4 regions of the Kitasatospora sp. NPDC048194 genome follow, and region 2 is predicted to be linked to each of the others. Evidence: riboswitches for the same ligand, from Rfam matches in the RefSeq annotation. Region 2 holds a riboswitch; each other region holds the start of a gene.
What was found. Region 2 has a riboswitch for cyclic di-AMP ahead of ACGF07_RS30040 (hypothetical protein). Riboswitches for the same ligand answer to the same signal wherever they lie in the genome.

Region 1: linked by a shared signal. The riboswitch ahead of ACGF07_RS13690 (transglycosylase family protein) and the one ahead of ACGF07_RS30040 (hypothetical protein) in region 2 are both predicted to bind cyclic di-AMP.
Region 3: linked by a shared signal. The riboswitch ahead of ACGF07_RS08980 (NlpC/P60 family protein) and the one ahead of ACGF07_RS30040 (hypothetical protein) in region 2 are both predicted to bind cyclic di-AMP.
Region 4: linked by a shared signal. The riboswitch ahead of ACGF07_RS24740 (peptidoglycan DD-metalloendopeptidase family protein) and the one ahead of ACGF07_RS30040 (hypothetical protein) in region 2 are both predicted to bind cyclic di-AMP.

Annotation. Positions count from the first base shown of each region.
Region 1 covers NZ_JBIDAK010000009.1:7,541-11,300, reverse strand. The annotation lists gene ACGF07_RS13695 (cytochrome P450) at 301-1,590, shown strand; cyclic di-AMP (ydaO/yuaA leader) riboswitch at 1,801-1,970, shown strand; gene ACGF07_RS13690 (transglycosylase family protein) at 1,972-2,736, shown strand; gene eno (phosphopyruvate hydratase) at 3,017-3,760, shown strand, end outside.
Region 2 covers NZ_JBIDAK010000035.1:29,046-32,805, forward strand. The annotation lists gene ACGF07_RS30030 (alpha/beta hydrolase) at 1-189, shown strand, start outside; gene ACGF07_RS30035 (MoaF N-terminal domain-containing protein) at 437-766, opposite strand; cyclic di-AMP (ydaO/yuaA leader) riboswitch at 1,186-1,306, shown strand; gene ACGF07_RS30040 (hypothetical protein) at 1,309-2,622, shown strand; gene ACGF07_RS30045 (hypothetical protein) at 2,708-3,310, opposite strand; gene ACGF07_RS30050 (IclR family transcriptional regulator) at 3,492-3,760, opposite strand, start outside.
Region 3 covers NZ_JBIDAK010000005.1:84,170-87,929, reverse strand. The annotation lists gene ACGF07_RS08985 (NlpC/P60 family protein) at 1-364, opposite strand, end outside; gene ACGF07_RS08980 (NlpC/P60 family protein) at 591-1,724, opposite strand; cyclic di-AMP (ydaO/yuaA leader) riboswitch at 1,735-1,888, opposite strand; gene ACGF07_RS08975 (NlpC/P60 family protein) at 2,226-3,263, opposite strand; gene ACGF07_RS08970 (NYN domain-containing protein) at 3,474-3,760, opposite strand, start outside.
Region 4 covers NZ_JBIDAK010000022.1:103,461-107,220, forward strand. The annotation lists gene ACGF07_RS24730 (RidA family protein) at 1-292, shown strand, start outside; gene ACGF07_RS24735 (DUF2470 domain-containing protein) at 499-1,215, shown strand; gene ACGF07_RS24740 (peptidoglycan DD-metalloendopeptidase family protein) at 1,501-2,454, opposite strand; cyclic di-AMP (ydaO/yuaA leader) riboswitch at 2,457-2,631, opposite strand; gene ACGF07_RS24745 (MFS transporter) at 2,949-3,760, shown strand, end outside.

The sequences.
Region 1 (3,760 bases), on a different contig from region 2:
TCGTAGGCACGACCTGACCCTCCGCAACAGGGATTACCCCGCAGGTGACCAGGCTCACGCCCGCCGTCCGGCCAAGCTCTGTCCAAGAGCCGTCCACGTCCCGTCCACGGGCCGTCCACGGAGGGGCGGCGCACCGCACGCGCGCCGTCGGCGACCGGCTCGCGCCCCCCACGGCGCCCGAACGGCGCCGTCCCCGGCACCCCCTGGCGCCCGCCCGGCGAGCCGTCCGCGACCGGTCCGGACGCCCTCGACGGCCGCCGGTGGGCCGGACGCGCCCGGGGCAGCGGTTACGGTCGACCCATGCCTGCTCAGCCCGACGCCGTCCAGCCCGCCCCGCAGCTCTTCACCTGGGAGTTCGCCGCCGATCCGTACCCCGCGTACGCCTGGCTGCGCGAGCACGCCCCGGTGCACCGCACCACCCTGCCGAGCGGTGTGGACGCCTGGCTGGTGACGCGGTACGCGGACGCCCGGCAGGCGCTCGCGGACAGCCGGCTGTCGAAGAACCCGGCGCACCACAGCGGGCAGGCGCACCGCACCGGCCGGGTGGGCATCCCGGGGGAGCGGCAGGCGGACCTGATGACCCACCTGCTGAACATCGACCCGCCGGACCACACCCGGCTGCGCCGCCTGGTGTCCAAGGCGTTCACCCCGCGCCGGGTGGCCGAGTTCGAGCCGCGGGTGCAGCAGCTCACCGACCGGCTGATCGACGGCTTCGCGCAGCGCGGCTCGGCCGACCTGATCCACGAGTTCGCCTTCCCGCTCCCCATCTACGCGATCTGCGACATGCTGGGCGTCCCGGCCGAGGACCAGGACGACCTCCGGGAGTGGGCGGGCATGATGATCCGCCACCACGGCGGGCAGCGCGGGGGCGTGGGCCGGGCGGTCAAGCGCATCCGCGCCTACCTGGTGGACCTCATCCACCGCAAGCGCGCCGACCTCGGGGACGACCTGATCTCCGGCCTCATCCGGGCCAGCGACCACGGCGAGCACCTGACGGAGAACGAGGCCGCCGCGATGTGCTTCGTGCTGATCTTCGCGGGGTTCGAGACGACCATCAACCTGATCGGCAACGGGACGTACGCGCTGCTGCGCAACCCGGGCCAGCGGGCGCTGCTGCAGGAGTCGGTGGCGCGTGGGGAGACCGCCCTGCTGGAGACCGGGATCGAGGAACTCCTGCGCTACGACGGGCCGGTGGAGCTGGCGACCTGGCGGTTCGCGACGAGCCCGCTGAGCATCGGCGGGGTGGAGATCCCGGTCGGCGATCCGGTGCTGGTGGTGCTGGCGGCGGCCGACCGCGACCCGGCCCGGTTCGCGGACGAGAACACCCTGGACCTGGCCCGGACGGACAACCCCCACCTGGGGTTCGGGCACGGCATCCACTACTGCATCGGCGCCCCGCTGGCCCGGCTCGAAGGGCGCTCCGCCCTGGCCGCGCTGCTGTCGCGGCTGCCCGATCTCCGGCTCGCCGAGAGTCCGGAGAATCTGCGCTGGCGGGGTGGCCTGATCATGCGTGGGCTGCGCGAACTTCCGGTCGAATTCAGTCCCGAGGCGACGTCTCCGGACCCGGTTCCTGAGGCTCCGACACGCTGACGGATGGTCGTCCCGCGGCCCTCCGGCACCGTATGAACGCCCATCAAACCGGACAAACAGGTGCCGTTGGTAGGCGATTGGTCACCTGCCGTGATTTCCGTGTGATGTCGACGATATGAGCTTGTGATCGGTCTGAGGATCTGTCTAATCTCCCTGGAGTTCGCAGCTGCGGACCTCGTGCGCGGAACGCCGAATCCTGCCCGCCGCGTCACGGGAAACCGACCAGAACCCTGGGCAGGGGCGGGGGAACCAGGTTTGTTGCCGCCCCCACGGCTTGGGGTGAAGCCGCCCGAGCGGGAACGTCTCCGCGCACGGCGGCCGGGCCACCTCCCCGGTCCGAACCCGACAGCTCACCTCGCAGGCGTGCGGAGAGGGACCTTCATGCTGTTCGTTGGAACCGGCCGTCACCGTCGTCGCACCCAGGCCGAGAAGGCCGTCGCCGTGGCCGGTGTGGCCGGCGTCGGACTCGCGCTGCCGCTCCTCACCGCCACCGGTGCCTCCGCCGCCCCGGCCTCCACCTGGGACTCCGTCGCCCAGTGCGAGAGCGGCGGCAACTGGAGCATCAACACCGGCAACGGCTTCTACGGCGGGCTGCAGTTCACCTCCAGCACGTGGAAGGCCTACGGCGGCACCGCCTACGCCCCGCAGGCCAACCAGGCCAGCAAGGCCCAGCAGATCTCGGTCGCCGAGAAGGTGCTGGCCTCCCAGGGCCCGGGCGCCTGGCCGGTCTGCTCGCAGAAGGCGGGCCTGACCAAGGGCGGCGCCCCGGCCGCCGTCGACACCTCGTCGGACGCCAAGCCCCGGTCCGCCCCGCAGCAGGCGCCCAGGACGCAGGCTCCCGCTCCGGCCGCAAAGCCGGTCCAGCCGTACGCGCCCAAGCACGCCGCGCCCCGGCAGGCCGAGAAGCCCGCCGAGCAGCCGGTCCAGCAGTACACCCCCAAGCACGCCGCCCCGCGCGCCGAGCAGTCGGCCCCGACCGCCCCGGCCGGCCACGACTACACCGTGCGCTCCGGTGACACCCTGTCGACCATCGCCGCCGCCCAGGGCGTGACCGGCGGCTGGCAGGCGCTGTACGACGGCAACCGCTCCACCGTCGGCGGCGACCCGGACCTGATCATGCCCGGCCAGGTCCTGCACCTCGGCTGAGGACCGACGAGGGGGCCGGCCGACGGGTCGGCCCCCTCGTCCGCTTCCGTCCGGTTCCGTCCGGGTCCGTCCGTGCCGGTCCGGGTCCGTCCGCGCCCGGGGGACAAGCTGGGACAAGCAGGTGAACTACCGGGGGGTAGCAGGGCCACACGTTGAGACGGGGCCGAGGCCAGCGTGGCCCCGGGAGCCCGGGCGGTTAGGCTCTGGTCGTAACGACTCCGCAATCGTCCCGCCGACATCACCACCGTCAGCCGGACCAGCTTCCGCAAGGAGATGCCTCGTGCCGTCCATCGATGTCGTCGTAGCCCGTGAGATCCTCGACTCGCGCGGCAACCCCACGGTCGAGGTCGAGGTCGGCCTCGACGACGGCAGCACGGGTCGTGCCGCTGTCCCGTCGGGTGCCTCGACCGGTGCCTTCGAGGCGCTGGAGCTGCGCGACGGCGACAAGAACCGCTACTTCGGCAAGGGCGTCGAGAAGGCCGTCCTGGCCGTCATCGAGCAGATCGGCCCCGAGCTCGTCGGCTACGACGCCACCGAGCAGCGCCTGATCGACCAGGCCATGCTGGACCTGGACGCCACCCCGGACAAGTCCTCGCTCGGCGCCAACGCCATCCTGGGCGTCTCGCTGGCCGTCGCCCACGCCGCCTCCGAGGCCAGCGACCTGCCGCTGTTCCGCTACCTGGGCGGCCCGAACGCGCACGTCCTGCCCGTCCCGATGATGAACATCCTCAACGGCGGCTCGCACGCGGACTCCAACGTCGACATCCAGGAGTTCATGATCGCCCCGATCGGCGCGGAGTCCTTCTCCGAGGCCGTCCGCTGGGGCGTCGAGGTCTACCACACTCTCAAGGGCGTGCTGAAGGAGCGCGGCCTGTCCACCGGCCTCGGCGACGAGGGCGGCTTCGCCCCGAACCTGGACAGCAACCGCGAGGCCCTGGACCTGATCACCGAGGCCATCCAGAAGGCCGGCTACGTGCCCGGCCGCGACATCGCGCTGGCCCTGGACGTCGCCGCCTCCGAGTTC
Region 2 (3,760 bases):
ACCAAGAAGGGCGACGGCAACTACCGGCAGGACACCGAGGCGTTCATCGACGCGGTGCACGACCCGATGAAGGTCTCGTACAGCATGCTGGAGCACGGCGGCCACAACTTCGAGACCTGGAGCGCGCTGCTGCCGTCCTCGCTGGAGTGGCTGTCCGCCCACCTCAAGGTGCCGGGCCAGGCCGTCTGACGCCGGGGGGCGGAAAACCCGAAGCCGGGGGGGGGGGGGGGGGGGGGGGGGGGGGGGGGGGGGGGGGGGGGGGGGGGGCGGGGCCGCGCGCGCGCCCCCCCCCCCCCCCCCCCCCCCCGCGCGCCGCCCCCCCCGGGGGCCCCCCGGCGCCGGCCCGGGGGGCCCCGGCCCCCCCCGGCCCCCCCCGGGGGGGGCGGGGGGGGCCCCCCCCCGCGGCCCCCCCCCCCCCCCCCCCCCCCGGCGCGTCTCAGGCCAGCCGCTCCAGCGTCCCGGTGTGCAGCTGCCCGACCCGGCCGCCCTCGCCCTCGAAGGTCCAGAAGGCCCGCACGGTCAGCTGGTTGAGGTCCATCACGTGGCTGACGGTGATCCCGCTCTGCTCCGTCCAACTGACGAAGTAGACCTCCGGGGCCACCTCGGCGACGTGCAGCAGCACGTCCTCCCACTGGCCCGCCGACTCGCCGAGGCCCTCCCAGCGCAGCCGCTTGCCGTCGGCCGAGTAGGTGTTGCGGAAGGCCGCGCCGTTGTCGGCCCGGAAGAGGTAGGTGCGGCCGGCGAAGGCGGGCAGGGGGGCGGTCATGGTGGGGCGGGACCTCTTTTCGATGGGCTCACGGCCTCATGGCTCATGGGGCGGACACTTGTGCACGGCGTAAAACGTCAGGACTCCAATTTATCCGACCGGTCCGACTCGGGCGTCCCGCGCCGCGACACCGTCCGCTTCCGGCCAAGGAGCGCCGAGCCGGCGCCGTGCGGTACGGCCGCCCCACCGGCCCGGCCGATCAGCGCGATCGGCCAACCCTTCCGCCACCCAGCGTCGTTGATCGACACCACTGTGAGCTGTGCGACAACCGGCTCGATGGAGTTGTCCGTTCACGGAGCACCTGCCTAGCCTGCAACGGGTCGTCCGCCCCCGCGGACCCCGCCGCCGGGACGCCGAGTCCTGTCCACCCGCCGGCGGGCAGCCGAGCACGACAGCGGACGGGAGCGGGGGAACCAAGGTCAGCGCCCGGCCCGTGCGCTCTCGCGCGCGGGCCCGGCTAGGGGTGAAGCCGCTCCCCGGGCGGCCGGGCAACTGCAGCCCGAATCCGACAGCTCACCTCGCAGGCGTCGCAGAGGACTCCCATGCACCAGCCTGCCCGTGGGCGCCGCGCGCCCCGCCACGCCCGTCCGTCCCACCGCGGTCGCAACGCCGCGCTCGCCGCCACCGGCGCGCTCGCCATCAGCGGCGCCGGCCTGCTCGGACTGCCGTCCGTGAGCGGCGCCCAGGCCGCCACCGGCCCGACCGTCACCCAGGACCGGCTCGCCCCCGCCGCCATGGTCGCGGGCAAGGCCGCCACCGCCTCGCTCGGCCTGCACTCCTCGTCCTGCTTCACCGCCAAGACCGTCGGCGTCGGCGTGCGCGACGCCCGCGGGACCAACCTCGACTTCCCCGGCAACGCCACCAACGTGCAGATCTGCCCGAGCGGGTTCACCTACACCAGCGGCGCCCGCACCCTGGCCGCCGGGACGTACACCGAGTTCGGCTTCTGGCAGGACCTGGGCGGCGCCTGGCACAACCTGCCCTCGCAGCAGCTGGTGGTCTCCGCCTCCGGTACCGCGACGCCGAGCCCGGCCCCCACGACCACCCCCTCGCCGACGACCACCCCGTCGCCCACCACGACTCCGAGCCCGACGAGCACCCCGACGGCGACCCCGTCCAGCCCGAGCGCCACCGCGAGCCCGAGCACCCCGGCGCCGTCCTCCCCGGTCGCCGGCAAGTCGCTGACCTGGTCGGACGAGTTCAACGGCTCGATCAGCTGGGGCCAGCGCTGGGTCGGCGACAAGAGCACCTCGTACAAGTACGGCAACCACAACCCGGACGACAACAAGCTCGACTGGCTGAACAAGACCAACGTCAGCGTCGCCAACGGGGTCGCCACCTTCACCGCCGCCCCCGGCGGGCCCACCCTGGAGAACGGCAAGCAGTCCTGGAACACCGGCTTCCTGACCACCGAGGGCTCCAGCGAGGGCTTCCAGGTCAAGACCGGTGACTACGCCGAGACCCGGGTCAAGCTGCCCTCCGGCACCGGCGCCTGGCCGGCCCTGTGGACCTGGAAGAACGGCAACGGGGAGATCGACTCCTTCGAGTACCACCCCGACAACCCGAACCTGCTGGAGCTGACCAACCACGTCAACCCCGGCAACCCGAAGTACTACACCGACGCGAGCGCCATCGCGAAGGACCAGTGGGTCACCATCGGCACCTACTACGGCGCCACCTCGGTCGACTGGTACGTCAACGGCGTCAAGGTCTTCTCGGACGGCAAGGGCGTCGGCGCGAACTGGTCCGCGTACCTGATCCTCAACCTCTCGGTGTGCGCCGGCCAGTACCACCCGGCGCCGCAGGGGACCACGCCGATCACCATGGCCGCCGACTACGTGCGCGTCTACCGCTGAGTGCCCGGTCGCGGGGGGGGGGGGGGGGGGGGGGGCCCGCCCCCCCCCCCCCCCCCCCCCCCCCCACCCCCGGATCCGGCCGCTCTCAGGAACCGGCGGCCGGGTCCGCCACGCGGACGGCGAACGGCTCCCGGTCGTTGCGTCCGTTCCGGTCGTCCGCACTGCGCACGGCGACCGACCCGCCGGTCAGCGTGCCCGGGGGCAGGTCGCGGGAGAGGCGCACCGGGACGAGCGCGGTCGCGCTGCGCCCCTCCTTCAGTCCGGGCCCGAAGACGCAGCGCACCTGGTGCCCGACGGCCGTGCAGTCCTCGGGGAAGTACGGCGGCTCGGGCGTCACCCCGTCCGGCAGGGTGACGGTGACGGTGAACGGCGAGGCCGTGGTGTCCGGGCCCTGGTTCGCGACGAAGGCGTGGACCGTGGTGGTGCCGCCGGGCGGAGCGGCGTCCGGGTCGAGCCGGATCACCTCCAGGTCGGACCTGGACGGCACGGCGGCGGGGCGCTTCGGTGCCGGTTGCGCGTCCGGCCGGGGGCCGGACCGATCGGCCCAGGACGGTCCGGCGGCCAGCACCGGGACGGTGCAGACCGCCGCCACGCCCGCCACGGCCGCCGTCCACCAGTGGGCCCGGCCGGTCCTCGATCCGTGCCGGCGTCCGGTACGCCCGTGCCCGTGCTGCCCGTGTTCCCTCACTGCTCACCGCTCCTCGCGCTCCGGCCGCCCGCGCCGTCGCCGGCGGCGCCCGCACCAGGGTGGCGCAGCGCCGGCCGCCGGACCGGCGCAACCCGCCCGCCCGTCCGCCGAACGGGGGAGTCCGCGGGTGCGGGAGGCGGGGTGTCCACCTCCCGCTGCGCGAGCCGCCGTTGACGCCACGTCAGGGGGCGAGGACCTGCCCCAGCCGGGCCGCGATCTGGTGCATCACCGGCACCAGCGAGGAGGCTCCGGCCTGCTCCTCCAGCGCCCGGATCCGGGCCTCCGGGCCGGACACCGAGAGCGCGGTGGGCGTCGGCGCGCCCGGGACGGCCAGTGCGATGCAGCGGACGCCGATCTCCTGCTCCTGGTCGTCGACCACGTAGCCGCGCTCGCGCGCCTCGGCGAGCTGGTCCAGCAGCTCCTGCGGGTCGGTGACCGTGTACTCGGTGT
Region 3 (3,760 bases), on a different contig from region 2:
AGAGCATCAGCTGGGCGGTCTGGCTCATCCCGCCGCCGCGGTACTCGGCCCCGGCCACCGTCGCGAGGTCCCCGCGCAGCTCGTTGAGCTGGTCCTGGGCGGCGGCGACCTCCGCCTGGAGGGCCGTGGTCTCGCTCTGCAGCCGCTTCTGGGCCTCCTGCGCGGCGTTGTACTTCTCGGATGCCTGCTCGGCCTCGTCGTACAGCTGCTCGACCTGGGCCTTGACGTCCTTGCGGTCGGGCGCGTCCGGCGCACCGGGAGCAGCCTGGGCGCTGCCGCCGGTCGCCACACCCAGGGCCGTGGTGGCGGCCGCGGTGAGCACCAGGGCGCGGGCGAGCAGGTGGGAACGGCGGTGCACGGACATGGCGGCGGCGGCTCCGATCTGCAGCGCGGCCCCGCGGCCGCACCCCGGTGGGCGGCCGTCGAGCGGGAGTCCGGTGGCAGACGTTAGCGAGTCCGGGCAAGCGAGTCCAAACCCCTCCGGACCCGAATATTCGCCCCCTAATCGGACATCAGCCCGAGCCGCCCGCAAAGCCGCAGGCCCGGCCCTCCGAGTGGGAGGACCGGGCCTGCGGAGGCCTTCGGACGGATCAGACCCGCACGATGGAGGCCAGCGGCATGTTGGAGACCGCCTCGTAGCGGACCGAGGCGCCCGGCTTCGGCGCGTGCAGCACCTGGCCGTTGCCCGCGTAGATGCCGACGTGGTGGGCGTCGCTGTAGAAGATCAGCAGGTCGCCGGGCTGGGCCTGGGAGATGTCGGAGCCGATCCGGGTGCCGGCGCCGGCCTGCTCCTGCGAGGTGCGCGGCAGCGACACGCCGACCTGGTTGAACGCCCAGACCATCAGACCGGAGCAGTCGAAGGAGCTCGGGCCGGTGGCGCCCCAGACGTACGGGCTGCCGACCTTGGAGGCGGCGGCGGACAGCGCGGCGGCACCGTGCGAGCTACCGGGCGCGGCCGGCTTGACGACCGGCGAGGAGGAACTCCCGGAGCCGATGTCGGTGCGGCCGCTGTCGCGCGAGGCGCGGTCGGAGGCGGCCTGCTGCTGGGCGGCCTTCGCGGCGGCGTCGGCCTGGGCCTTGGCGTCGGCGGCGGCCTTCTCCTCGGCCTGGCGGATCGCCTGGCGCTCCTGCTCGGTCAGGGTGTTGAGCAGGTCCTGTGCGGCCTTCAGCTTGTTCTGGACCTCGTCCTTGGAGGCCTTCAGCTGCTGGGTGGTGGACTCCAGCTCGGTGAGCTTGCTCTGGGCCTCGCTGCGGTCCTGGTCGAGCTTGCGCTGCTGCGCCTGGAGTTCCTTCAGCTGGTTCTTCTGGGTGTCCCCGGCCTGGTTCAGCGCGCCGGCCTGGTTGAGGAAGTTGTCCGGGCTGGAGGAGAGCATCAGCTGGACGGTCGGGGATATGCCGCCGTTGCGGTACTGCTCCCCGGCGATCTCGGCGAGGCCGCCCTGGAGGTCGGTCACCTGGGCCTGCTGCCGGGCCACCTGGTCCTGCAGGCCGGAGACCTGCTTCTCCAGCGCCTGCTGCTTCTCCTGCGCGGCGTTGTACTTCTCGGTCGCCTGCTCGGCCTGCTCGTTGAGCTGGTCGACCTGCTCCTTGACCTGGTCCTTGGTCGGCTGCGGGTCGGCGTGCGCGCCGGACTGCGCGGAGAGGGCGACGGCCGCCGCGGCGACACCGGTCATGATCGAGACCCGGGCGCGGCTGGCGGGCTTGGGACGGCGATGGGACGCCACGAAGGCGGACTCCTTCTTCCTACGTCCGCCTACCGGGTGAGCTGACGGGTTCGGGCCGGAAGCATGCCCTACGACGCCTCACGGCCGCGGTACCGGCCGACCTGGCGCCGATTCACCCCGGAGGAACGTGGTTCCCCGGCTCCGCTCCACAGCGCCCCGGACTGCTGGGCTCCCCTGTCGGACAGTCGTTTCGAGCTGCCCCGCTGCTTCGCGAACTCGGCGGTAACCACCGCCGCCACCCGGGCTGGGTGATCGACAGTGCGGTGGTTCGGGGCACGACCCTAGTAACTGAACCGTGATCCGTTCAAATCCTTGTCAGAAAAAATCCAGAAGATGACCCATGTCCCCTTGTGAAAATGACCGTTGGTGATCGCCGCCGCACGGAAAGCTGATCAAACCTCAAACAAGCGGCCGAAGGGCGGGTGAACCCGAAGCGCCACCCCGGTCGGGGGTGGCGCGGATCACAGGGCCGGAGCGCGGCCCCTCGGGCGTGTCGGGCCGTCAGACCCGGCGGATCGTGTTGATCGGCATCGCGTCGGCCTTCATCACCTTCACCACGTCACCGGTGTGCGGCGCGTGGACCACCATGCCGTTGCCGATGTACATCCCGACGTGGTGCCGGTCGCTGCCGTAGATCACCAGGTCGCCCGGCTGGGCCTGGTCCAGCGAGGGCACCCGGGTGCCGACGTTGCCCTGCTCCTGCGAGGTGCGCGGCAGCGAGACGCCGGCCTGGGCGTACGACCAGACCATCAGGCCCGAGCAGTCGAAGGTGTTCGGGCCGGTGGAGCCCCAGACGTACGGCGAGCCCTGCTTGCTCATCGCCTTGGCCACGGCCACGGCCGCGTAGCCGCTGGCCGGCGGCAGGCTGCTGAGGTCGACCCGGGCACTGCCGCGCGAGGCGCGGTCGTCCTGCTGCTGCTGGGCCCTCAGCGCGGCGCGGTCGGCGGCGCTGAGCGAGTTCAGCAGGTCCTGGGCGGCCTTCAGCTTCTGGTTGACGTCCGCCTTGGCCTGGTTGAGGTCCTTGGTGGTGGAGTCCAGCGAGGCCAGCACGGCGGCGGCCTCGGCCTTCTCCTGGTCCAGCCGGCGCTGCTGGTCGAGCAGGCCCTTGAGCGCCTCGGTCTGGCTGGTGCTGGCCTGCTGGACGCTGGAGGCCTTCTCCAGGTACCCGGACGGGTCGGAGGACAGCATCAGCTGGACGGACGGGTCGATGCCGCCGGTGCGGTACTGCTCGCCCGCCACCTCGGCCAGGCCGGTCTGCAGCTGGGTCATCTGGTCCTGGCTGCGGGCCACCTGGTCCTGCAGCTGGTCGGCCTGCTTGCGGAGCTGGTCGGCCCGCTCCTTGGCGCCGTTGTACTTCTCCGCCGCCTGCTCCTGCTCCTGCTGGAGCTGGTCGATCTGCGCCTTGACGTCGGCCTTGTTCGGCTGCGGCGCGGCGTGCGCGGCGACCTGGGCGGAGAGGGCGACCGCGGTCGCAGCGGCAGCGGTGAGCACGGAGACCCGCGCGCGGCTCGGCTGCTTGGGACGGCGGTGGGAGGCCAAGGGAGCGGCTCCTTCTTCCATGGGACTCACCCGATCGAGTGAGATTCCGGAAAATAGGTTTGACGCCAGACCCTAGTGAAGATCTATCCGTTTTGCCACTCCCCCGAAGGCGTGAACTCCGGTTCCCACGCTGACTTCACGGGATCCGCACACCCTCGCAAAACGGGCACTGACCAGGCGTCACGCCGGACCGAACGGCACCGCCCGAGGTCAGGGCCGGGCCAGCCGGTTCAGCAGCAGGACCGAAGCCACCGGGCGCGCGCCCGCCTTCCGCACGCCCTCCGCAACCTCCCGGTCGGTGGACACCACCACCACCGGACGGCCCTGCGGCTCGGCGCGCACCAGACGGCGGATCAGCTCGTCCGCCGTCTCTCCGGTCCGGCTGAACCGTACCCGAACCCCGCGCGGCGGCGCCATGATCACCGGAACGTCCAGGTCCTGCCCGTCGAACACACAGGTGACCTCCGCCTGGGTGCGCTGGGCCAGCATCGCCAGTC
Region 4 (3,760 bases), on a different contig from region 2:
GGCCACCGGCGAGATCGTCCACCACGGTGACGTGCGGGCCCAGACCCGCCGCACCCTGGAGAACGTCAAGGCCGTCGTCGAGGCGGGCGGCGCCACCATCGAGGACGTGGTGATGTTCCGCGTCTACCTCACCAAGCGTGCCGACTTCCCGCTGATGAACGAGGCCTACGCCGAGTTCATCGAGGAGAACGTCAAGCCCGGTGGCGTGAAGCCCTGCCGCACCACCGTCTTCGTGGAACTCCCCCAGGAGTCCATGCTGGTGGAGATCGACGCCCAGGCCGTCGTCGGCTGACGACGCACCGGCGGGCACCGGCGGACACCGGCCGGCGCGAACCGCCACCGCCCGACCCCGCAGGGCCCGGATGCCGCAACCGCGCGTCCGGGCCCTCGGCGTACCCTGCGCCGTCGCCCGCTTGCCACACCCCCACCCGGACATTAGGTTAGCCTCACCTAACCAACAGGAGGTCCGTTCATGAGCACGCTCCACGAGGTGGGCGCATGACCCCGTCCACCGCCGGCACCGAGCCCGAGCCCACCACCGCCGAACGCGCCCGGAGCCTGCTCAGCGCGACCTCCTCGCTCACCGTCCGCGCCCTCGGCGAGCGCCACGACCTGGAGGCCCCGGTCTCCGTCCACGGCACCCGGCTGCGCCTGCGCGCCCCGCTCGACGCCCCGCTCACCACGGCCGCCGTCGGCGCCGTCGATGGCCTGGCCGTCGTGGTCGACGTCACCGACGTCTCCCCGGTGGCCGTCCGCGACCGGATCCGCGCCCGCCTCACCCTGGCCGGCCGGCTGCACCTGGCCCACCTCGCCGACGACGGCCTCAGCGTCCACCTGCGCGTGGACGTCGCCCACGCCGTCCTCGCCACCCCGTACGGCACCGGCGCGCTCACCGCCGCCGACCTCGCCGCCGCGGCCCCCGATCCGCTGGCCCGTCACGAGGCCGCGCTGCTCACCCATCTGGCCGACGAGCACGCCGACGCCCTCGCCCTGCTCACCAGGCTGCTCGACCCCGGCCTGCTCTCCGGACACCCGGATGTCCGCCCGCTGGCCCTGGACCGCTACGGCCTGGTGCTGCGCCTGGACCACCCGCACGGCCACCGCGACGTCCGCCTGGTCTTCCCGCAACCCGCCGGTGACACCGAGGACTTCGGCCACCGGATGCACGCCCTGCTGGGCGCCGCCGAGCACGGCCTGCCCGCCCGCCGGAACTGACCGGCCCCGGCGCGGCCCACCGTCCCGCCGCGGCAGCCCGGGTGCGCCCGCGGAGCCGCCCCCCTGGAAACGGCAGAGGCCGGCCCGGTGCCACGAGGAGTCCTCGTGGCACCGGGCCGGCCTTGGGCGTGTCCCGCGCCCATGTCCACCGGTGCGGCGATCACCCGGTCGAGCGGTCACCCGACATGACCATCCCGGGCGGTCGATTCGCCCCGCACCAGCGGTGGTTCTGGAACCCGCGGTCGGAGCTGCGTCCGAGCGGGGCCGACCTGCGGTCGGACCGGGTCAGAGCGCGACGCCGTGGGCGCGCAGGTAGGCGACCGGGTCGATGTCCGAGCCGTACTCCGGACCGGTGCGGATCTCGAAGTGCAGGTGCGGGCCGGTCACGTTGCCGGTGGCGCCGGAGAGGCCGAGCTGCTGGCCGACGGTGACGGTCTGACCGATCTTCACGCCGATCACGGACAGGTGCGCGTACTGGGCGTACTTGCCGTCGGCGAGCTTGATCTCGACCTCGTTGCCGTAGGCGCCGCCGTTGCCGGCCTTCACCACGACACCGTTGGCGACCGCGCGCAGCGGGGTGCCGGTGGCGGCGACGAAGTCCTGGCCGGTGTGGTGCCCGGAGGCCCACATCGAGCCGGCCACGCCGTAGGCCTCGCCCAGCACCGGGTGGGCCAGCGGGGCGACGTAGCCCGAGGTGGCGGCGACCGGCGCGGCGGTGACGGCCGGTGCCGGGGCGGCGGTCTGAACCTGGGTCTGGACCTGGGCGCCCGGCTTGGCGGCCTCGGTCCGGGTCTGCACCGGGGCGGCCGGCTTGGCCGGAGCCGCGGGCTTGGCCGGAGCAGCCGGCTTGGGGGCGTCGGCGTGAGCCGTGATGGACAGCTGCTGACCCGGGAAGATCAGGTTCGGGTTGGCGCCGACCACCGAGCGGTTGCGCTCGTACAGCGCGTGCCAGCCGCCCTCGACGTGCTTGGCGTCGGCGATCTTCGACAGGCTGTCGCCGCTGACGACGCGGTAGCTCTCCTGGGCGGCGGCCGGGGCAGCGGCCGGAGCGGCAGCCGGGGCGTCCGCGGCGGCGGCGGGCTGCGCCGCCGGAGCGGCGGCCGGGGCCGCGGGGGCGGTGTGGGCCTGGGCGCTCACGGTGGTCACGAGCGGAAGCACGAAGGACACACCGGTGACGGCGGTCGCGATGCCGATGCGGGCTGCGCGGGGCAGGGCGATACGACGGGCCTGAGCAGGCATGGAATTTTCCTCTCCGACGCCTGCGAGGTGAGCTGTCGGGTTCGGGCTGGAGTTGCCCGGCCGCATGCGCGGCTTCACCCCTAGCCGGTCCTGGACGTTCGCGCTGCGAAGCGCGGATCCGGTCCGGCGACTTACCTGTGGGTCCCCCGCTCCTGCCGTACAGAGCTCAGTTCGAACCACCCGGCAGCGGCAGGACTCGGCGTTCCACCCGGTGGATCCACCCGGGCTGGCCGAGCGGTCGCTGAACTAAAACCCATCCGTTCGGGTGAAGCAATGTCGATCTCTTGAACGCAGCACGATCCCCCGCCGACCGGTGACCCTCCGCATGATCCGGCACACTGTACGTACACAATCCAAACACGTGGCGCCACTGATCCACGACCCTGCGGCGAACACGGACACCCAGTGCGGCGCACCCGTCACGCATCGTGCGCGGCGAACACACCTTCCGGTGACCCTTGTCACGTGCACCCCACGGGGCGCAGGATCGGGCCGTGGCCACCTCCAAGGCCGGCACCCTGCGCCTGAGCACCGCGCAGGGTCGCTGGGTGCTCCTGGCAACGGTGCTCGGCTCCAGCATGGCGATGCTCGACGGCACCGTGGTGAACGTCGCCCTGCCCCGGATCGGCGCCGACCTGGGCGCCTCCCTGGCAGCCCTGCAGTGGACGCTGAACGCCTATCTGCTCACGCTGGCGGGTCTGATCCTGCTCGGCGGAGCGCTCGGCGACCGGTACGGCAGGCGCCGCGTGTTCCTGATCGGCGTCATCTGGTTCGCCGCCGCGTCCGCCGCCTGCGCCGCCGCCCCGAACATCCAGGTGCTGATCCTGGCCCGGGCCGTCCAGGGCATCGGCGGGGCGCTGCTCACCCCCGGCTCGCTCGCCATGCTCCAGGCGGTGTTCGACCCTGACGACCGCTCGGCCGCGGTGGGCCTGTGGTCCGGGCTCGGCGGGGTGTCCGCGGCCGTCGGCCCCTTCCTCGGCGGCTGGCTGGTGGACGGCCCCGGCTGGCGCTGGATCTTCCTGCTGAACCTGCCGCTGGCCGCCGCCGTGGTCGCGGTGACCTCCCGTTACGTACCGGAGAGCCGCGACGAGTCCGCCTCCGGCCGCTTCGACGTCCCCGGCGCCCTGCTCGCCGCGCTCGCCCTCGGCGCCGTCACCTACGCCCTCACCGCCGCCGGGGAGGGCCTGTCCCCGGCCGTCTGGGTCTCCGGCGCGGCCGGCCTGCTGCTCGGGGCCGCCTTCGTCGCCGTCGAACGCCGCGCACCCGAGCCGATGCTGCCGCTCGGCCTGTTCTCGTCCCGGCTGTT